4 regions of the Peribacillus sp. NPDC060253 genome follow, and region 1 is predicted to be linked to each of the others. Evidence: riboswitches for the same ligand, from Rfam matches in the RefSeq annotation. Region 1 holds a riboswitch; each other region holds the start of a gene.
What was found. A riboswitch is a leader RNA that binds a small molecule or an ion and turns the genes downstream of it on or off. The one in region 1 is predicted to bind cobalamin.
Positions count from the first base shown of each region.

Region 2: another riboswitch for cobalamin. It lies ahead of ACFWE9_RS14550 (ribonucleoside-diphosphate reductase subunit alpha); the one in region 1 lies ahead of ACFWE9_RS14730 (hypothetical protein).
Region 3: another riboswitch for cobalamin. It lies ahead of ACFWE9_RS00610 (ABC transporter substrate-binding protein); the one in region 1 lies ahead of ACFWE9_RS14730 (hypothetical protein).
Region 4: another riboswitch for cobalamin. It lies ahead of metE (5-methyltetrahydropteroyltriglutamate--homocysteine S-methyltransferase); the one in region 1 lies ahead of ACFWE9_RS14730 (hypothetical protein).

Region 1 covers NZ_JBHXAS010000052.1:7,976-13,628, reverse strand. The annotation lists gene ACFWE9_RS14735 (ABC transporter substrate-binding protein) at 1-810, opposite strand, end outside; gene ACFWE9_RS14730 (hypothetical protein) at 813-1,319, opposite strand; cobalamin riboswitch at 1,510-1,728, opposite strand; gene ACFWE9_RS14725 (AAA family ATPase) at 1,916-2,872, shown strand; gene ACFWE9_RS14720 (DUF58 domain-containing protein) at 2,872-4,050, shown strand; gene ACFWE9_RS14715 (DUF4129 domain-containing transglutaminase family protein) at 4,047-5,653, shown strand, end outside.
Region 2 covers NZ_JBHXAS010000051.1:10,890-16,542, reverse strand. The annotation lists gene ACFWE9_RS14575 (hypothetical protein) at 1-279, shown strand, start outside; gene ACFWE9_RS14570 (cold-shock protein) at 478-675, shown strand; gene ACFWE9_RS14565 (hypothetical protein) at 742-906, opposite strand; gene ACFWE9_RS14560 (flavodoxin domain-containing protein) at 1,021-1,440, opposite strand; gene ACFWE9_RS14555 (ribonucleotide-diphosphate reductase subunit beta) at 1,430-2,482, opposite strand; gene ACFWE9_RS14550 (ribonucleoside-diphosphate reductase subunit alpha) at 2,522-4,819, opposite strand; cobalamin riboswitch at 4,956-5,136, opposite strand; gene ACFWE9_RS14545 (manganese-dependent inorganic pyrophosphatase) at 5,430-5,653, shown strand, end outside.
Region 3 covers NZ_JBHXAS010000001.1:112,483-118,135, forward strand. The annotation lists gene ACFWE9_RS00605 (FecCD family ABC transporter permease) at 1-794, opposite strand, end outside; gene ACFWE9_RS00610 (ABC transporter substrate-binding protein) at 757-1,722, opposite strand; cobalamin riboswitch at 1,900-2,074, opposite strand; gene ACFWE9_RS00615 (polysaccharide deacetylase family protein) at 2,162-3,007, opposite strand; tRNA gene ACFWE9_RS00620 (tRNA-Arg) at 3,289-3,362, shown strand; gene ACFWE9_RS00625 (hypothetical protein) at 3,933-4,100, shown strand; gene ACFWE9_RS00630 (DNA topoisomerase III) at 4,166-5,653, opposite strand, start outside.
Region 4 covers NZ_JBHXAS010000089.1:12,539-18,191, forward strand. The annotation lists gene metE (5-methyltetrahydropteroyltriglutamate--homocysteine S-methyltransferase) at 1-1,776, opposite strand, end outside; cobalamin riboswitch at 1,931-2,121, opposite strand; gene ACFWE9_RS19655 (potassium channel family protein) at 2,369-2,788, shown strand; gene bcp (thioredoxin-dependent thiol peroxidase) at 2,851-3,321, shown strand; gene ACFWE9_RS19665 (aminopeptidase) at 3,333-4,442, shown strand; gene ACFWE9_RS19670 (D-2-hydroxyacid dehydrogenase) at 4,591-5,553, shown strand.

The DNA.
Region 1 (5,653 bases):
GCCTTTACGCGATTTAATTTCACCAACAGCATCTTCTGCATATGTGGCAGTGGTAATGATGGCTTTAGGGTTCCGCTTGACGATTTCTTCTTCGGATACTTTAACCCAGCCTTTTTGGTCGTCAAAGATGTTTTTAATGCCTGCTGTGTCCAGGATTTCTTGTTGGAAGGTTTCAGCACCTGTTGTATAGATTTCCGGAGCAGGACTAATTTCAAAGTATGTTTGTTCCTTTTCATCTAACGTTTTCACTTTGTCTTCGACACTTGTAATTTGGGATTTGATATCTTTCACTAATTTATTCCCTTTATCGGTAACACCCATGACTTTAGCAATCTGCCCAATATCTCCATATACATCATCAAAATTTGCCGCAGATTTAATGACAAATACAGGGATGCCAGCATCTTCGAGTGGTTTCAGTGTCGTTTCATCACCGATGGTATAAGCAATGATGGCATCTGGCTTCAAGGCAATGATTTTTTCTGTATTGATATTCACAGAGTCTGAAACATGTTCAATATCCTTTGCTTCCTTAGGATAATCATCAAAGTCTGTCACGCCAACGACTTTTTTTCCCTGCCCAAGAGCAAATAGGATTTCCGTATTGCTTGGTTGAAGTGAAACAACTGTTTCCGGCACTTTATCGAATTTTATTTTCTTTCCAGTATCATCTGTAACAGTATAGGCTTTGTCTGCCTTGTTAGTATCTTTATTATCCTTTGAGGCTGAATCATCGGTTACTCCACATCCGGAAAGGAAAAGGGTAAGCAACAGCATGGAAATCCAGCTGAATTGTAGGGTTTTCTTCATTATTATTCCTCCACTTTCTTTTTCAAGGGTTTGGTTGGGTATGATTTGCTTATAAAAGGAATCTCCTCGATACCCTCGTGCTTATTGACGTATACTGCCATTACGAATAAAACGTTTGCAAGCAAGTGTGCGTAATCAAAGAGAATGGCTGGAATCTCTCTTTCTAGACTTACCTTATGTAAAGCGCGTACGGACTTTTTGGCTTCACTGCGGCAAGTGTGCAGAGCACATGCTGCCGTAGAGCCTTGTGGAAGGACAAATGTCTCGATGCGATCTTTTACTTCAGCGACATACCGGTCATAGATTCCACTTAACCGGTCCAGGTCATTGTCGGTAATGGCTAATTTCCCACGAACTGAACCATTCAAATGGTAAGCCATGGGCAGTAATTCCATTAAGTCACGGTATACGTCCGGGACATCCTTAGTAAGCGAGGCAGCCAGGCCGATTTGTGTCGTCAATGAGTCTGTGCGGATTTCAAAATCGACGGTAGAAACGGATTCGCGCATGTATGGGTAGCATAGAAATCGAAAGTCCTTTTTTGCCAAAGCTCCCACCTCCTGTACGTAGTTATGTGAATGACCTCCTTATCGCTTTTTGCAGCAAACAAAAAGCCGACCAAGAGACTTGGTCGGCATCGAACATCATAGTAGAAAAAAGATGGAAGACTGCCGTACAATCTCCTATCTTCCGAAGAGCATGATACGATAAAAAAAGGCAGGTCTCCTGGCTTGTGCTTCATCTTACTCTAAGAACCTTCCCATTTGGGTAAATGGATGGTAATCGACGTGCGATTTCATCCTCAAATAGTGGTATGCATCCTATTTCATTAGCATTTACAGTTGCGGAAACAGCTTCGGTTTTAAACCGAATTCCCTATTAAGCTGACTGGGCAGCACCTTTTTCTGAAAGGTTTATATTCACTTAGCAACAGTTTACCATACCTTTTTCCTTATAGAGTATTAATATTTTTAGAGAATTTCGTTTATGGTTTACTTAATATCTAGTAAAATTACAATGTAAGGTTTAATTGGAGGTTAATGTAAAATAATATTGATAGAATAGGTATGAAATAAAAGTGATAGGTGTTTTCGGGAGGTAGAGAATGATATATAAGCAGGTCAATCAAAAACTTGAAAAGGTTCTAGGAAACATTGAAAAGGTGATTATTGGAAAACGGGATATAGCAGAGCTAAGCATCGTGGCACTTCTTTCCGGTGGGCATGTTTTATTGGAGGATGTTCCGGGTGTCGGCAAGACTGTGATGGTCAGGGCACTGGCAAAATCCATAGGTGCAAGCTTTAAGCGGATACAATTCACGCCTGATTTACTGCCTTCTGATGTAACGGGTGTTTCGATCTTCAATCCTAAGGAACAAGAATTCATTTTTAGGCCAGGACCGATAATGGGCCATATTATTTTAGCGGATGAAATTAACCGGACTTCGCCGAAGACGCAGTCCGCCTTGCTTGAAGCGATGGAAGAGGCAAGTGTGACGATAGACGGTATCACAAGAGGATTGGATAAGCCCTTTTTCGTCATGGCGACACAAAATCCCATCGAGTACGAAGGGACATACCCGCTTCCGGAGGCTCAATTGGATAGATTCCTGTTAAAAATGAAAATGGGCTATCCAGGTGTGGAAGAAGAGATAGAGGTACTGCAAAGGGCTCAATATATGGCACCGCTTGAAGAGCTGGAATCCGTCATCACCATAGATGAACTGCTCGCTTTACAGGCGGAGGCTAAAGCGGTAATCGTGGATGATACAATAAAACGTTATATTGTTGAATTGGCGAATCAAACCCGTACACATGAAGGAGTCTATCTAGGGGTAAGCCCGCGTGGTTCGATTGCATTGATGAAGGCAGCCCAAGCCTACGCACTTCTCCAGGGCAGGGATTATGTTCTTCCGGACGATGTTCAATATTTAGTTCCGTTCGTATTCTCCCACCGCCTTATTTTGAAACCTGAAGCGAATTATGATGGATTCGACGCTGGAATGGTGATCCATGAAATCGTCGCGATGACTCAAGTGCCTGTGAAGCGGGCTGTAACCTAATGCGCCATTTCATCATTCTAAAGAAAAACCTGAGTGTGATTGGCCTGTTATTTCTGATGGCATTTTCCTTTTGTTTTGCGATGTTTCAAGGCGGTTTTGTCAGTTGGTTCATTTTTTATTCATTTTTGCCGTTCGCTGTGTACGCTGTGATTCTATTGTTATATCCGCTTCACGCCTTTACGGTTGAAAGAAAGGTCAATAAAAGAGAATGTCAGGCCGGTGAATCTGTTGAAATCTCCATGACATTTACCCGTAAAAACAGGCTGCCTCTTTTATTGATGGTGGTGGAGGAGGAGATGCCTCAGGAAATGGAAGATAGGGGGATTCAAAGGAAGACACTTATCTTTCCGGGAATCAAGCGTACCTTCAGTATGTCATATACTTTGGAAAATTTGCCGCGCGGTGATCATTCGTTTCAATCGATCCGCTTTTGGATAGGGGACTTATTTGGGCTCTTTGAAAAGGAAGCGGTATATAGCTCGCCTTTGAAAATAACTGTTTTTCCTCCATATCGTGAGCTGGCATACAGCGATCTTGATCGAATGTTCAATCATGGGTCAATGGGTTCAACAAAGAAAACTCAACGGGAACATTCAGTGATATCAGGGGTGAGAGAGTATCAGCCGGGAGATCAGCTGTCGTGGATTAACTGGAAGGCGACGGCTAGAGCGAGTGAAATCATGACGAAGGAATTCGAAGTGCAGAAAAACCTGGATGTATTCATCATTCTTGATAACCAACCATCCTTTTTCTTTGAAGAATCCATTGTAATGACGGCTTCCTTTGTGCACGCCTTGTTAAAAAAAAGCATGGAGATTGGATATGCGAGTACGGGATCAAGGCTAATCCTTCCGCCAGGAGCGGGCAGTAACCAGAGACGAAAGATTTTTTACCGCCTTGCTAAAGAAGAGCCGAGTGCGGTAAACGCTTTGAACGAGAAAGTAAGCAAGGGGCTGCTGTCGGCAAACGCGGCTGTGATATTCGTTGTTTCCGATTTAACCCTTGAAAAGGTGGACATATTGAGTTCTTTCCGTGCTAATAAGGGATTGACGATGTTATGTGTGAAGAAACCAGTAGATCTTACAGATGAGGAAAAAATGGCAAGTTCTACAGCTATCTCGAGGGGGATAAAGCTTAGCTTTTTTGGAGATGGCAGATCAGAGGTGATGGCGAAATGACTGTCAATGCCGAAAAGTTGGAAAAGTTCATGCATGTCCTTCTGTATATTTTTGGATTGTTATTGATCACGGAGTGGTTAAGACCTGTCGATAAACTCACGGATACAGGTAATATTATCATTTTTGTCCTATTTTTGATTTTTTCCCTGCTCTTGCATTATTTCCGCATACATTGGTCGATCCGTTTTATTCTCATAAGTGCTTATATCATGATTTCATTACAGTTCCTTCATTCGAAAACCGAATTATTTCAATTAACATGGTTGATGGGATTTCTAGTGGATTTTACAAGCAATCTTGGGTATATATACGATGGGAATTGGGAGCTGATCACAAATCCATTTCGGACGTTTCTATTTTTTGTGCTTCTTTGGCTTGTAACATACATGATCCATTACTGGGTGATGGTGAGGCAAAGCATCTTTTTCTTTTTTATGTTAACGGTGATCTTTGTATCTGTACTTGACACATTCACTCCCTATGTGGGGGATAAGGCAATGGTAAGAATCATCCTCATTGGGTTCTTGATGCTCGGACTGCTGTCCTTGCTGCGTCTAACGATACAGGAGCGAATTAGGTTTCCGATGGCTTCCATCAATAAATGGATCTTGATGCTGACAGGCATGATATTGATAAGTGTCCTTGTGGGCTTCGGTGCCCCAAAGCTTTCTCCACAGTGGCCGGATCCAGTTCCTTATATTACTTCATATTCAGATAGAGCGATGAAAGAAGACGGTGGTTCAAAAGACAAAAGTGTCGGATACGATGAGGATGATTCTGATCTTGGCGGTTCGATAGAGCCTGATAGTTCCATTGTTTTTTATAATGATGCATCAGCCGGACATTATTGGAAAGTGGAGAACAAGGATATTTATACGGGGAAAGGATGGGTTTCCATGCAGGAAACGGACTTTTCATCTTTTTCTAACGGTCAGGATATCACATCTTTAGATATTTACGATGTTCCGGATGTGGTAAAAACAGAAGAAATGACAGCAAAAGTGTCCATGATGGAATCTTATTCCCATATCCTTCATCCGCAGTCCGGATATTTAAAAAAGATTGAGGGCAAAAACGGAATTGGTTTTAACTATTATCCGGGGATGGACAAAATCATTTCCGAACGGGAAAATGGCGAACGACTTGTCATGAAAGAATATGTGCTGAACTATGATATGCCGAGTTTTGATATAGCGGAGTTAAGGAAGGTAACGGAACCCGATGAAACGATGGATGTGCTAATGGAAAAAAACACACAGCTTCCAGAGGGCTTGCCATACCGAATCTATGAATTGGTAACGTTGCTCACAAGAAATGAAACGAATTGGTACGATAAAGCAAAAGCGATTGAAGATTATTTTGACAGTCCTGAATTCATTTATTCAAAGGACGATATTTCTTATCCAGAGACAAATCAAGATTATGTCGATCAATTTTTATTCGAGACACAGATAGGGTATTGTGATAATTATTCGACTGCGATGGTTGTTTTACTCCGTGCCGCCAATATCCCTGCCAGGTGGGTTAAAGGCTACACGGAAGGAGAAAAATCAATCCTCGATGGTGAATCCGTATATAAGGTGACCAATAATAATGCACATTC
Region 2 (5,653 bases), on a different contig from region 1:
CGTGATTATAATGAAGCGGAATTAAAGGAATTGATCCAAAAAAGCATGGATTACCTATCTGAACCTCCGATTGAAATCGAAGAAGAGGAAAACGAGTTCGCTAGGTTAGAAGGAACATGGATTGGTCAAGAAAAACAAGAGCTTTCGCTTATTAGAGAAGATCAGCTCTGGAACGTGTACTCTGGTTCGAATTTGGAGGAGTGTTTCGAGAGCCCGATCGAGGCGGAGCGCTACTTACTAGACGAGGGATTCCGTCAAAGCAAGAAGCGAAAAATGTAGAATTTTAGGTTAATTTGTCGGTTGATTTACTGTGATATTCGTGTTTTTTTTTGATTTACCATGATATAATATGGGTAATTATTTTTGTTCGGTATAAGTTTGATAGAAGGATTTACTGTTATAGGATTCCTCTTGAAACATTATCCAGAACCAAAAATAGTAATAAAATGGATTTTTCCAAACACAGGAGGAACTATCATGGTACAAGGTAAAGTAAAATGGTTTAACGCAGAAAAAGGTTTCGGTTTCATCGAAGTTGAAGGCCAAGACGATGTATTCGTACATTTCTCAGCTATCCAAGGCGAAGGCTTCAAAACTCTTGAAGAAGGCCAAGAAGTTTCTTTCGAAATCGAGCAAGGCGCTCGCGGACCACAAGCAGCTAACGTTCAAAAATAATTGAACGCTTATAAAAAAGACTCCATTCTGGAGTCTTTTTATTTTTCATTAAAAGGGAAACATTGATTAATCCTCTTTTTTACTGGCCATTTTCTTTAGTACTTCATCCAATTTTTCTTCAATCCGTTTAGAACGATTAAAATGACGTGACAGGTATAACACGATGAATATAACGAATACGAAAAGTGCTAGCATAAAAAGTATAGGTAGTAACTGAGTGATATTAGCCATGAATATCTCCTTTTTCCTTCATTATACTTCATGTTTAATCGTACTATGATATAGGCAGCTAAAGTTTTTATAAAGTGACTGAAAGGGATATGCGAAAACGCATATCCCTTTCAGTCAGTTCTGGAATAGTGAGGCGAACTTCTTAAGTCTGGACAAGTCTGATTCTTGATACATCTGTTCTATTTTCAATGTCACCAATAACTGGCTCTTGGCAAATAGCATGTCCCGGAAATGATCGACCGCCCCGCAAAAATGATTATAGTTGGTTTCACCAGTTCCGAAGACTCCCGTTTTCAGATGAGCAATAGGCAGCTGTTCAAGTTCTTTATAAAGGGCTGCTGATTTAGCAGGGAGCTCTCCATTACCCCATGTATAGGTGCCGACGATCAAGGCATCGTAATCAGGCAATGTACGTAAATCGAATTCATTTATTCGATATAGTCCAGCTTCAGGTAAAAGGGAGGCGATGGCTTCAGCAAGCGCTTTTGTATTGCCGCCGGCTGAATGATAGACAATGGCAACTTTAGAGCTCATCGAACCCATTGCTGGCATTTACTTGACTGTATGTCCTGGACTTCTGCTCGAAGAAATCGGTTTTGGTAAGGCCGATGGATTCATCATCGAACGTTTTGATCCATGGCATCGGGTTCTCGCTATACTCTTTATACAAGTTCTCAAGCCCTAGCATGCGCAGTCGTTTGTTGGCAATGTATTCGATGTACTCGTTGAATTCTTCCAAGTCGAGATCTGCTTTGGTTTGGATATCCTCAAGCATATACTCAGACCATTCTTTTTCAAGTTCGACGGCTTTTTCAATCGTTGTATAGATGAATTTCGTGTTTTCTTCATTATTTAACTCCGGGTATTCATACATCAAGATTTGTACGAGCATTCCGATGAAATCGAAGTGAACCATTTCATCGCGATGTATATAGGAAATCATCGTAGCCGAACCAGTCATTAGGTTTTGACGCCCTAAGTTGTAATAGAAGGCGAATGCCAGGTAGAAATAAATACCTTCGAGGTTCGTGGAATGGATGAGTGCTTCAAATAAGTGTTGAGGACTAGGATCGTCCACAAACGTTTGATAGGCATCCACAATCGGTTGATTCCGCTTTATCACTTCAGGGTGTTCTTTAATGCGATCGAAAAGCTGTTTTTGCTTGCCTACCGGAATCAAGGAAGCAAGGATATAGGAATAAGATTCATTATGAATAGATTCCTGCTGGGCCATGTTGGCCAGGATCGCTTTTGCTGCCGGGTCTTTGATGTAACGAAGGATTTCCACTAAAGTCGGCGTTTGAAGGCTGTCCATTCCTGCAATCATCGTAAGGATATCAAGGAAAGCATCCTGGATATCTTCATCTAATTCGCCCCACTGCTTTTTATCCTGAATCATGTTCACGCTCGAAGGCTTCCAAAAGTTATTGATGAGTTGTGTATACGTATCATAGAATTTTTCATACTGAATATCGTTCCAAAGGAGAAAGCCTGAAGCTTCCCCTTTGAATACGCCCGTTGCTTTAGTTGGATGCGTAGGTTCGAGCATCCGGATTTTTTTGATATGATTGGCCATTCGTAAAACTCCTTTAAAAATAGATTACTGATTTGATCGTTAACTTGAGCAACTTTCGCAGGCATTATCATATTCAGATGAAGTGGAACGAACATAATATGTTGATTTCAATCCGCTTTCCCATGCTGTTAAATGGATATCCAATAGAACTTTAGCCTTGATTGTGTTGTGGACATACAGGTTAAAGCTGATAGCTTGGTCAATATGACGCTGACGGGCTGCATTTTGTCTGATGCTTTCCAGTTGGTCCAAGTTAAATCGTGTTTTTTTATAATATTCATACGTATTAGGCGTCAATCCGGGTGCTGTCACTTTGAATTTGAAGTTTTTCTTTTCTTCATAAAATTCAATTTCATACAAGGGATCGATGCCATCCGTGGAATTACCGATTTTAGCGGTCGATGAATTGGGGGCGATGGCCATTAAATATCCATTACGGGTCCCATGTTCCTGTACGTTTGCTTTTAAATCGATCCATTTTTGATCCGTATAGTCACGCAGTTCGAAATATTCGCCTGTATGCCAATCCGATCCTTCGAAATATGGGTATGACCCTTTTTCCTTGGCCAACTCATTGGATGCCTTGATTGTTAAGTAAGCGATCTTTTCGTATAAAGCATCGGCATATTGAACTGCCTCATCAGATTCCCAATAAATATTCTGGGTAGCAAGTAAATGATGCCATCCAAATGTTCCTAAGCCAATTGCCCGGTAACGTTTGTTCGAGATGGATGCCTGCTTGACCGGAAGATTATTCACATCAATGACGTTATCCAGCATCCGGATCTGAATGGGAATCAACCTTTCCAAAACATCACTGCTCACCGCACGGGGCAAGTTGATGGATGAAAGGTTGCAGACAACGAAATCACCGCTTTTACGAACTACAACGACATCGCCATCTTCCGTTTCGTATTCATCCGTGATCGTCGAAGGACTTAAGTTTTGAGCTATCTCTGTGCAAAGGTTAGAACAATAAATCATACCCTTATGTTTATTCGGGTTCTTCCGGTTCACTTCATCGCGGTAGAACATATATGGAACGCCTTCTTCTAATTGGGAAATCATGATGCTTTTCATGATTTCCATCGCATTGATTTTTTCAAAGCTATAATTTGGAAGAATGCCATTTTCTGCTGCCTCGACGGCAAGTGCGTAATGTGTCCTGAAGCTTCCTTCACCTTTCTTCTCGTCATAAAGATCTTCAAGTGAGAATCCAAGTGTTTGCTTGACGGTGTGCGGGTCGAACAGATACCATTCTTTTCTGTCGCGTACAGCCTCCATGAATAAATCAGGTATGCATACACCTGTAAAAATATCATGGGCTTTTAATCTGTCATCCCCGTTTTGCGTCTTCAAATCAAGGAAGCTCATGATATCTTTATGCCAGGCATCCAAGTATATCGCGATGGCACCTTTACGTTGACCCAATTGATCGACACTGACAGCTGTCTGGTTGAATAGTCGAATCCAGGGTGTTGTGCCGGAACTATTTCCAGAGAAGCCACGGATATCAGAACCAAGCGACCGAATCTTTCCTACATAAAGTCCGACACCACCGCCGAATTTAGATACTTTTGCAGCATCGTAGTTAGATAGATAGATGCCGTCAATGGAATCTTCGATGGCATCGATAAAGCAAGAGCTTAACTGTCCGTGTGTTTTACCGGCATTCGATAGTGTAGGGGTCGCAACAGTCATATAAAGATTGGACATGGCCCAGTAAGCTTCTTTTATAAGTTGCAGGCGGTGCTCCGTTTTTTCCAATCGCATGATTTCCATCGCGATGATCATGAAGCGCTCTTGAGGCAGTTCATAGACCTTGTCTCTTTTTGGGCGGGCTAGGTAGCGATCGTTTAATAAGTAGATGCCTATGTAAGAAAAAAGTTTATCTCTTTCCGGGTCAATCATCGAACCCAATTCCTCGATTTCAGCTTTCGTATAAGAAGCTAGCAGTTCTGATTTATAAATGGGATACCGCTGGCCATCTTGTAGTTGGGAGAGTTCCGAAATCAGTTCATAAAATGGGCCATAACTCATGCCTTCATAACCTCGATTGGCTTGTGCATCCCTATACATCGTATTCAACAGTTCTGCAGCAGCAACGAATGTCCAATCTGGAGCATCGATATCCACACTTTCAAGAGCAAGCTGAATCAGTTTTTTTGAAGCCTGTTCTTCGGTTGAGTCACTTTTGCGATCAAGCCATTTTGTAAAACGCTTTTTGAACTTTTCCATATCGAGACGGCCTTCGAATTCCTTCGATAACATTTCAAGCCGAATGGAGTTCGTTTCGGTGTCATTTTCGCTTATAATAGAGTTATATGTTTGAGTCATTAATAATCCTCCTTGTAAAAATCCACTAAATAAAAAAACCGCCCAATGAATTGAGCGGATCAAACGATAGAATAAAGAGCCATGAAAAAATAGCCGTTAAACTATCGTTTCATCATCTCAATCCCCGAAGAATAAGAAACGTGAAAAAATCAAGGCAGGTCTCCTGACTCATGATCATCCTACTTTGAGTCCTTCCCGTATAGAGAGCTATACAGTGGTTTTCTCATTTCGTCACATTTACAGTTGCGGGGACAGTTCCGGGTTTGCACCGGATTCCCTTTTCAGCCATCACTGGCACCTTGGATTATAAAAAATTCTATATATAGTTAGTAGTGTTGTTTGTGTAATCAATATCTAGTATTTCTGCTTATATTATCGTAAGCCATATACGATGATAATTCAACTAATATATTTGAGAAAAACCAACCCTTATCTATTGACAAAGTGAAGGTGGAGGGAAAAGGAATGAAAGATTTTATTGGATAATGGACAATTCAAGCACTGAATTTACGGGCATTTGTGTTAAAATAAAGTGTATTGTAAAGGTGGCTCTCCTTTATTGCGCTGAGGGGATTCGCGGAAAAATATTTATGAAAAAGGAGATAAAATCTTGGAAAAAGTATTAGTTTTTGGACATAAAAACCCGGATACAGACACAATCTGTTCAGCAATCGCATATGCAGATCTGAAAAAGCAACTAGGTATCAACGCTGAACCAGTTCGTCTGGGTGAAGTGAATGGTGAAACTCAATTTGCGTTGGATCAATTTAATTTCGAAGCTCCTCGTCTTGTGGAAAAAGTGGCAGGGGAAGCGGATGGCGTGATCCTTGTCGA
Region 3 (5,653 bases), on a different contig from region 1:
AATATCGAACCAGCAATCAAGATCCACATTTTTCGCCGCTGCACATTCACACCTAAGTGTTTTGCCCGGTCTTCCCCAAAAGTCATCGCATTCAATTCACTTGTATTCATGAGCAAGATCAGAGAACCAATGATAAAAAACGGCAAAATGATCGCGATATACGTCCAACCACGCATTGAAACGCTGCCCATGAGCCAGCCAATGATTTGCCTTAATTCCTCACCCGTCAACGCAATCATCAAAGAAATGAAGGCACTTAAAAACGAGCTGAAAATGATTCCGGTTAATATGATCGTTTCCACCTTCATCGATCGATCCATTTTTTTTGCAAAAGCCAATACACAGAAAATCGTGATCACGGAACATGAGATACTCAATACCGGAAGAGTATATAAACCGATGAATGGTAGTGATACATTCAAGAATAAGGTCAATACAGCTCCGACTGATGCTCCTGATGATATACCTAATGTGTAAGGGTCAGCGAGCGGATTCCGGAGCAATCCCTGAAATGCCGCACCCGCAATCGCAAGTGAAGCACCAACCAAACCCGCAAGCAATACACGCGGCAAGCGGATGTTCATCACGATATTCGTCAGCATCACATCCGGATCAACGGAAAGCGGTAAATGAAAAATCTCCTTGCCGATTATTTGTATAAGTACGGGAATCGGTACTGGTACCGAACCAAAGGAAATGCCAATCGTACAAGCAAAAAGTAAAAACAATAACGCAATCAAATAAGCAAACGCCCCTTTATTTGTCAAATACGTTCGGATAGACTGATTTGGCAAGTTCCTCTACTCCCTCTATTAAGCGTGGACCGGAACGGGTCACCAAGTCAGAATGGACATCAAAGACTTGGCCATTCTTAACAGCTTTTACGTCTTGCCATCCTTTTCTGCCGGTCACTTCACTGATTGGATCTTTTGTATAATAACCATACGTTGTAATAATGACATCCGGATTTGCAGCAATCATCGACTCTTCATCAATTTTTGCCCAACCGTCCAATTCAGCCGCTGCATTCTTCGCTGAAATCATTTGAAGCATTTCATTCATGAATGTATTTTTTCCAGGTGTATATATTTCCGGAGACGGCGAAACCTCCACTAAAACGGTCTTTCTATCCGCTTCCTTTACGGATTTGGCTTTTTCAGATAAAGCCTTCAGCTTCGTTTTCATATCGGTAATGATTTCTTTTGCCTTATCATGTTCTCCTGTTGCCTGTCCAATCATATCGATAGACTCATACACTTCGTCGAAGCTTTGTGCATCATTGACTACAAGGACATCTATTCCAGCATCCTTAATCTGTTTTAATCCCTCACTTGAATTATGGGCACTGGATGCATGGGCAAGAACAAGATCAGGCTTTAAGGAAACAATCAACTCCGTATTCATTTCCATTCCGCCAACTTTTTCGATTTCTTTCGTTTCTTCCGGGTAATTATCATTGTCGGAAACACCAACAACCTTTTTACCCAAACCAAGAGCAAATACCACTTCCGTATTACTTGGTATCAACGTAACGATTTTCTTCGGTTTTTCTTCTATCGTTACTTTTTCACCCGTTGCATCTTTAATCGTAATCGGGAAAGCTTGGTGTTGAGCATGATTCGTTTGCTGCTTTTCCGTTCCGTCATTAGATCCCCCGCTGCAACCAACGATCATACCTGCAGTCAGTAATAACACCAGTATCAGACCAAAAATTTTCTTCATTTTCATTCCCCACAATCTTTTTATTTAGTTTTTCCCACCTATGAAATAGCGCTTCCTTCAAACGAAGATGCGCATCAAAACAAAAAGCATCTCCCGTTAAACGGAAGATGCTTGTATGGCAACAATATAATTACGGACTCTTTAGGTCTGCCACACACCTTCCCATCCGCGTAGGTTATAGGTGTACGAATCTTGGCAGGTCTCCTGGCTCATGGTTATCGTCAACGGCACCTTCCCATATCTCATACAGTGGTTCACAGCCGTTAACTCCCATATACAGTGGCGGGACCGCGCTGGCATTCAACCAGCTTCCCTTTTAAGTCATTAAGACACCAAATCGCTCATATGTATGTAATTTTCACTGCTTTTCATTATACACCATGTAAGAATCTATTATTATATGATTTTTCTGACTGGCTCCAAAATGCCCTGTCCCTCTTCAATGATTTGTAGCATTTTCAATCAGTGACGCAAACCCACCAACCGATAATCCGGGTGAAATCCGAACGCGATGCAGGGCATACATACCTTGATCACCGGAGGCCCCGCCAGGTTCGGTCGTAACTGCCATCTTGTATCCAGCTTCTTCCGACAGCCTGAGACTCTCTTCGTTATACCGACCAACTGGATACGAAAGTACTGTCGTGTCCTGATGGAGGATTCGATCGAATAAATCCTTTGACTGGACCATTTCGACTGCTTGCTGCTCTGGGGTCATCCGGTTCAGCTCAAGATGGTTGATTGTATGACTTTCGATGGAAATCCCATTTCTGCTCATCTCCATCATTTGACCTTCCGTCAGGTGATGACCTTTTTCAATGGATTTCCCAATCATGAAAATGGTCGCTTTCATGTCATATTCTCTTAATATAGGAAAAGCCTCCGTGTAGTTATCTGTATACCCATCATCAAAAGTAATCCAGACACACTTTTCACTTGGCATTCGATTTTCGGTTAAAACGTGAAATGCTTCATTAGGGGATAATGTATGGTATCCATTTTCCCGAAGCCAAGCCATTTGCATTCGGAATTCCTCTTTTGGCACCCGAAGGTTATTACCTTCAGATATGCTATGATACATCAATATCGGAAGCTGAACCGTGGACTCGGCCCTTATCCAGTTCCTCGTATCGATTCGCTCAGGACTTGCTTCATCCTCCGAATCGATTTTGGCATCATTCTCCGCTGCAGCAGCCACCTCAATATTCTCTTCCGTAATCGGTGCAGCCGTCTTTTTACCTATTTTATCTAAAACCCCTTGTGAGCATCCAGGTAAAATGAACATCCCCAGCAATGCTACTATGCTTAAAACTCTGTATTTTCCCACTATCATTCTCCTATTTTTTTCTAGCATAATAGTACCAGAAAAGTATTGAATAATAAAGTATCCCAATTAACACAAAAAAAGGAATATAAAGAGTTGGTACCCATCCTCACCAAACTTTATTGGACTGTACTTTATCACCAGTTAAGCTTTAATGATGAAATTTTTTCATAAGTACAAGCTATTAGCTTGAAAAGTTTGCCTATAAGAAATATAATAAATAAGTCGTCGACTTTTTATATGTCCCAGTAGCTCAGCAGGATAGAGCGACAGCCTCCTAAGCTGTAGGTCGTAGGTTCGATTCCTATCTGGGACGCTAATGTATGGAAGACCCTGTTATAGTGCGGTTAAAGCCGTTTTATAGCAGGGTTTTTCTTTTGGCTTAACTGAAAAAGGCTGTATCACGTATGTCGGATAAAAGCACTTCTGAATATTGGAAACAATGGTGATTCTATTCACTAAAACTTTTCATTGTTTGGAGGTGCTTTTCTTTTTGGCTAAAAAAGTAGTAAAACGTGGCACACAGATAAAAGAACGAAATCACACTCGTTCTGAAGGAACTGGAGCCGCGTATTCTCGTAATTACGATAGAATTGCTTGATCAGATCTCCAGTCGGCGTGAAATGGACATTGTTACATCGAATATATCATTTAATCATTTTTGAAATAAATGTTTGAACTTGTCCCACCCGGGTATATAAATACTGTAAGACATTCTCAACCAAAGGAGATGATGTGCATGAGTACAATCAGAGGCCAATGGAACAAGGAGAATGACGCAGCGGTGTTTAGTCCCGGTGATCAGCGTTAGAGTCAATTGAAGTGTTAGATGCTAATCAAAATGGGAATTACTACTCTTCTCATCCAAAGGAGGAAGATACTGATCATGAGTATTTACAGCCGATGGAACGCTGAGAATGATGAAGCGATTTTCAGTCCAGGTGATCAGCAGCCATTCAGTACACTCATACGAGTAGATTCGGATAATCACACACTAAAAATGGACAACACACTTGAATATGAATTACATGGCACCGTACTGAATGAAGTTTAGTCGAAGCAGTGATATATAGAAAAAGAGCCCTTCACATTTATGCTAAACGTGAAGGGCTCTTTCTCTTATTTATCGAATTTAAGTTTGGCCAACGCATCCGCCAAGGCAGTATTGATCGGCTCTTCTTTATTTTGCTTTTTCATATAATTGGAGACTTCATTTTTTGATACTTTTTGATTTTTATTTTGTCCTCTTCGTTTATTATAAGAAGAAAGTTTTTCATGAAAACCGCATTTACATGTGAATGTCTGCGCTTCTCCTTGACCGCGCATTTCCATCTTTTTGTGACATTGTGGACATCTTGCATTTGTTACACGTGAAACACCTTTTTTGTGGCCACATTCACGATCCTGACAGACAAGCATTTTTCCTCTTTTACTATTCACTTCAAGCATCAGCTTGCCGCAATCCGGGCATTTTGTTCCTGACACGTTATCATGCTTGAATTTCCGGTCACTATTTTTGATTTCATGAACGATGTTTTTCGCATAGGTACGCATATCGCCGATGAAAGCCTGTTTTGGTAGCTTTCCTTTTGCAATGGCTGTTAACTTTTGCTCCCATTGAGCTGTCAAAGCTGGTGATCGTAGGTCTTCAGGTGCCAACTCGAGGAGTTGCTTTCCTTTTGAAGTTACATGAAGGCCCTTCCCTCTCTTTTCAATCAGGAAGCTATTGAACAGTTTTTCAATAACGTCAGCACGCGTTGCCACTGTTCCGATCCCGCCAGTCTCACCAAGGGTCTTGATGAGTTCTTTGCTTTCCCCTGCCATGAAACGAGCAGGGTTTTCCATCGCGGATAGGAGTGATCCTTCATTGAAGGGTTCTGGCGGCTTTGTTTCACCATCGGTTTGTTTCACAGCCGAAATGGTTAAACTGTCACCCTTTTGAACGGTCGGAAGCAGCTGCTCTGCAAGGCCATCTTTAGCTTCCTCCTCATCAAACTGGTGATCATAGACTTCCTTCCAGCCGGATTTCAGGACGACCTTTCCTTTTGCCATGAACGTCTCCTGCCCTATTTTGGCGGTGATGGTCGTTTGCTCATATTCGAAGGGTGGCATCAATACGGCAAGGAACCTTTTAACGACCAAATCATAGATTTTAGATTCTTTGTCGCTCAGTTTTCCCGGCAGCGGCGTTTGCTCAGTCGGGATGATTGCATGGTGATCCGAAACCTTGCTATCATCCACGAACGATTTATTGGCCTTAATCGGGCTGCGCAGGATTCTCGAAGCATACTGGGCATATGGTTTTATGCTGACAGCCTGTAATCTTTCTTTTAGCGTATCAACCAAATCCGTTGATAAAAAGCGTGAATCCGTCCTTGGGTAAGTCAAGACTTTATGGCTTTCATACAAGCGCTGCATGATTGATAACGTCTCTTTCGCCGAATAGCCGAATTTCTTATTGGCGTCCCGTTGAAGTTCCGTTAAATCATATAAAGAAGGAGCAAAACTTTTCTTATCGGCTTTGTTCACTTCCACCACTTCTGCCTTTTTCCCCTTCACTGCCGCAAGAACCTTCTCTGCCTTGGTTTTATCAAATGTACGGATATC
Region 4 (5,653 bases), on a different contig from region 1:
GACTTCTTTTTCCAAAGCAAGTGCCAGCTGGTAGCAAACATTCTCCCTGGAAATATCATCACGGACAAATGACCAGTTCAAAATCGTAACAGGACCAGTAAGCATTCCCTTTACCGTCTTCTTCGTCAGTGTTTGTGCGTATACACTTTCCCTGACTGTCATCGGTTCGATAAAATGGACGTCGCCGTAGATGACTGGTGGTTTCACACAGCGGGATCCATAGGATTGTACCCAGCCCTTTTCTAGAAAGACGAATCCTCCTAACTTATGACCGAAATATTCAACCATATCCGTCCGTTCGAATTCCCCGTGAACGAGAACATCCAAACCGATTTCTTCTTGGATTTCGATCCACCTGCCGATTTCTTCGTTTACGAATGTTTCATATTGCGAAGCGGTCCATTCTCCTCTTTTGAATTTCCCGCGTGCTTGTTTAACTTCAACTGTCTGCGGAAAGCTGCCGATCGTAGTGGAAGGAAGAAAAGGCAATTTGAAAAAGTCCTGTTGTTTTTGATAACGCTCTTTAAATGGAAGCTGACGTCCTGTGGTCTTGGTTTTAACCTTTTCGACATTGGATTGTACACTTTTATGATTTCGTGCATTTGAACTTGCTAACGTTTGAACCGCTAATTTATTGGCGTCCACTTTTTCGGCGATAGCATCTAGACCTTGGTTATTTCCTTTGACCAAGAGTGTGATTTCTTTAAGCTTCTCATCAGCGAAAGCAAGGGCCTCTTTCACTTCTTTGGCAATCAGAGTCTCATTGCGGACGGTCACTGGGACATGAAGCAGGGAACAAGAGGGCTGAAGCCAGATCTGGTCTTCGGCTACTTTTTTCTTAAGCGTCTCGATCAATTGGATTTTTTTCGTTAAATCAGAAAGCCAAATGTTTTTTCCGTCAATCACACCTGCACCAAGCACTTTGTTCTTCGGGAAGCCGAATTCTTCAAGATTACTAAGATTCTTCCCTTTGTCATGTACAAAATCAAGACCGATCCCCTGAACTTGTAATTCAATGACCTCTTGGTAGTGTTCCACGGCATCAAAGTATGTTTGAAGCATGATGTTCAGGTTTGGTGCTGCTTCATTCAGTTTTTCGTAGAGGTATGCAACTGTTTGCATATCATCTTTGGAAATTGATGAAACAATGGAAGGTTCATCGATTTGCACCCATTTCACTCCTTCTTGCTCCAACTCTTGCAGGATTTGCGTGTATAGGGGAAGCAAACTCAGGATGATGCCAGGAATATCTTCTTTGTTGAAGCCTTTGGAAAGGGAGATGAAGGTATAAGGTCCAATTAACACGGGCTTCGTTTCAATCCCTAGCTTTTCCTTGGCTTCCCGGTATGCAGCAAGTGGTTTGTTTTCTGTTAAGTTCAGCTGTGCCCGTTTTAATTCCGGGACGATATAGTGATAGTTCGTATTGAACCATTTCGTCATTTCTGAAGCGACTTCATCCTTGTTACCACGGGCCATGGAGTAATAAACGGAAAGGGGAACGGCGCCGCCTTCATAAGCGGAATAACGTTCAGGAACAAGACCGAACATGACCGACATATCGAGCATTTGATCATATAAAGTGAAGTCATTGACAGGAATGATATCAATGCCTTGATCTTTCTGTTTTTGCAAATTGCCCAACCGGATGGCTTCTAGTTGTGCCGTAAATTCCGTTTCAACGATTTTCCCGGACCAGTAAGCTTCCAATGTGCGTTTCCATTCACGATCTTCACCGATTCGCGGGTACCCTAAACTACTACTTTTCAATATTCTCATCCTCCTGCATTCTTTTAATTTGATGGAAAACAACAAAAAAAGCACCCCTAACCGTCAAAAAGAGAAAGTTAGAAATGCTTAGAATAAAGAGGTATGCAAAATACCCCTTTCAATTATAAGGTCCCTAACACCTCCCTATCTCCCGTAGGTTAAAACAGTGTTGTTGAAACAGGCAGGTCTCCTGACTTAGGGAATATCATTAGCTCCAGCCTTCCCAATCCTTAAGATCAGTGGCATATGGATGGCGCTAACATTCCCATTACAGTGGCGGGACCGTGCCGGAATTACACCGGGCTTCCCTTTTAATCCTAATGAAAATTAGGAACCTATTTCCACATATGAAATTTCATAAAACCTGCTCGATAAGCTGACTGCAGGCACTAAACTTTTATAAAATAAAAACTATTATAAAAATTTAGACAATCTTAACATATCCGACCTTAATGGTCAACAAGGAAAAAGCTCCCGACCCCTGACGAACCCGTAGTGGCTGTGGGAGTGGTAAGTATGAAGTCAGTCCCTAATAAAGAATATATTGTTTGGACAGGGAGTATGTATAAAGGAAGTGGCGTTTTGAAATGGGGCGTGGGGAATGACATTCTACATCTTGATTGCAGGAATCATTTTTTGCATGGTGATGAGCATTCGGACGTTATTTCTTGTTGAGTCAGGAGGAAAGAAGTTTTCCTTGGAGGATTTGCTGTGGCTTGGCAATTTATATGCGACAATATTAGTTGGATTTGCACTGATTTATTTATTATACGAGCTTCAGAATCATTCGGTGATTCTTGATATGGGCAATCGTTTGGATGGGACTTTCTATGAACAGCTGAAGACTTCTTTTTATTTTAGTGCGATGACGATGTTTTCTGTAGGGTATGGAGATATAGCCCCAATAGGCATGGGCAGGATGATAGCTACGATTCAGGCCTTCATCGGGTACACGCTCCCGGCAGCGTTTGTGATTCGGACGGTAATCGACTTGGATCAGAAAGATAGGAAGGATAAATGAAAGTTGTGTTTCTTTCGATTATTGGGTACTCTTACCATAATGAAAGAAATGGAGGGTTCAAAATGACTGTTAATATTGGCGAAAAAGCACCTGATTTTCAACTCACTGCAAACAATGGAGAATTGGTTTCCTTATCGGATTTTAAGGGCAAATACATTGTTTTATATTTTTACCCAAAAGATATGACACCAGGCTGCACGACGGAGGCCTGTGATTTCCGGGACCATAATGAGCAGTTTGAGGAACTGAACGCCGTCATCATAGGGATCAGTCCAGACCCGGCAACACGTCATGAAAAATTCATTGAAAAGCATGGATTGCCTTTTTTGCTGCTAGCTGATGAAAATCATGAAGCTGCTGAATCATTTGATGTGTGGCAATTGAAAAAGAACTTCGGAAAGGAATACATGGGCATTGAACGTTCAACTTTTCTGATTGATAAGGAAGGTAAGATCGTCAAAGAATGGCGTAAGGTAAAGGTCAAAGGCCACGTTGAAGAAGCTCTTGAAACGCTTCGCGACCTCGAAAAATAAGGGACAGGCAGATGAAGGATAAGCGAATAACGAAGCTTGCTGCCATGCTGATTCATCATTCGATACGATTACAGCCAAAAGAGAGAATCCTCATACGGGGCCATATTAACACGAAACCATTATTGAAAGAGCTGATTGATGAAACATACAGAGTCGGTGCTTATCCATATGTAGAACTCGAAGACGATGAGATAAGCCGGCATTTGTTGCTAGGGAATGTGAAGGAACAACTTGACACCTCTTCTGAATGGGCTTTGAAGAAGTATACCGATATCGATGCGGTCATCATCATCACCGGTGAAGAAAACGATGGGGAAATGACTGATGTCCCCGTTGAGAGGCACCGTCTTCAAGGGGAGGCCATGAATTCTTCCACTCTTTTTTATGTAAACAACCGACGTTGGGTTTTACTTAATTATCCTACCAACGCATCAGCGCAAAAAGCCGGAATGAGCTTTAGCAGGTACGAAGACTTCCTTTTGAACGTATGCACAATGGATTACGGGAAAATGGAGGAGGCACTGAAACCATTAAAGCAATTGATGGAACGCACTGACAAAGTCAGGATCATTTCACCAGGGACGGATTTGACGTTTTCCATTAAAGGTATGCCGGCTATCATATGTGCGGGAAAGAAGAATTTACCCGACGGGGAAGTGTTTACGGCACCTCTAAAGGAGAGTGTCAATGGAAGGATAACTTTCAATACACCCACAACCTATGAAGGAATCACCTTTAGTGGCATAGAATTAACCTTCCGAAAGGGAAAAATCATGAAAGCCATTTCCAATCGACATTCTAAAATGCATGAAATTCTCGATATTGATGAAGGGTCCCGTTTTATCGGGGAGTTCGCGATTGGAATCAATCCATACATATTGGAGCCTATGGACGATACATTGTTCGATGAGAAAATAAGCGGAAGCCTGCACTTGGCTCTAGGACTTGCCTATGATGAAGCGGATAATGGAAATCGTTCATCGATACATTGGGATATGGTCTTGATCCAGCGGCCTGAATATGGCGGTGGTGACATCTACTTTGATGACGTCCTGATCAGAAGGGATGGCGTTTTCATTTTGCCGGAACTACGTGCTTTAAATCCAAATTTATTAAAATAAAGCCTTTTTTAATAAGGGTGAGGCTTTTGTCCAACTCAAAAAGAGGACACTTGAATATGCTTTATTAAGGGAATACCTCCTCAGAGAAAGTTGCGCGGGACATACAGAGCCCGTGTTTTTTTATGTTAATTAATAGGGAGAGATGAATATGTTAATACTTTCAACGATCATTCCGAACGAAAGCATCCAAACGAAGATGAAGGACGCTTTTTCAGATTTGAACTTCATTTATCAAGAAAAATGGACAGATGAGCCACAATGGACAGATGAGCCACTTAGTGAAGCGGAAATCTTGATTACATACGGAGAGGATTTAACGGAAGAAGTCATCGGGAAAGCGACGAACTTGAAATGGATCATGGTCATGAGTGCAGGGATGGAATTAATGCCTTTCAAAGCGATAGAGGATCGCGGGATTTTGGTGACGAACGCAAGAGGCATTCATAAAATACCGATGGCCGAATATACGATAGGGATGCTTTTACAATATGAAAAGAAAATGAAACTGCTTATGAAAAATGAAGGGGAAGAACTGTGGGATAGAAAGATTGAAGTAGGGGAATTGAATGGGAAAAAGATGCTTATTCTCGGTGCCGGTGCAATTGGCGGAGAAGTGGCTCGTTTGGGTAAGGCTTTTAGGATGACGATAATGGGGGTGAATCGGAGTGGAAAACCGGTGGAGTCCATCGATCGCCTTTACACCCTTGACCATTTATTAGAGGCCTTGCCGGAAGCAGATTACATCATATCCGTTTTACCTAGTACCGTGGAGACAAAGGATCTTTTGCAAAAGGAACACTTTAAAGCGATGAAAGACTCCGCCGTCTTCGTGAATATTGGCCGCGGTGATCTGGTTAACGAAGAAGTGCTGATTGAAGCTTTGGAAACAAAGGAACTGGCACATGCCATCTTGGATGTATTTGATCCGGAGCCTTTAGGAAAAGGGCATCCGTTTTGGAGGATGGAGAATGTTACAGTAACACCGCATCTTTCGAGTAAAAGCGGTGAATATTTACCGAGAACCTTTGCAATTTTCGAAAAAAACATGCTTGAATACTTGAAAGCTGGAAAAGACTTCATCAATGTTATCGACTTATCGAGGGGATACTAAACTCCATACAAAAATGGGAAAGATTCAATGGTTTTGAATAAACTAAAAAAGAATGGTAAAACACTTGAATTATTGACAAAATCCACTTACAAAAGGTACA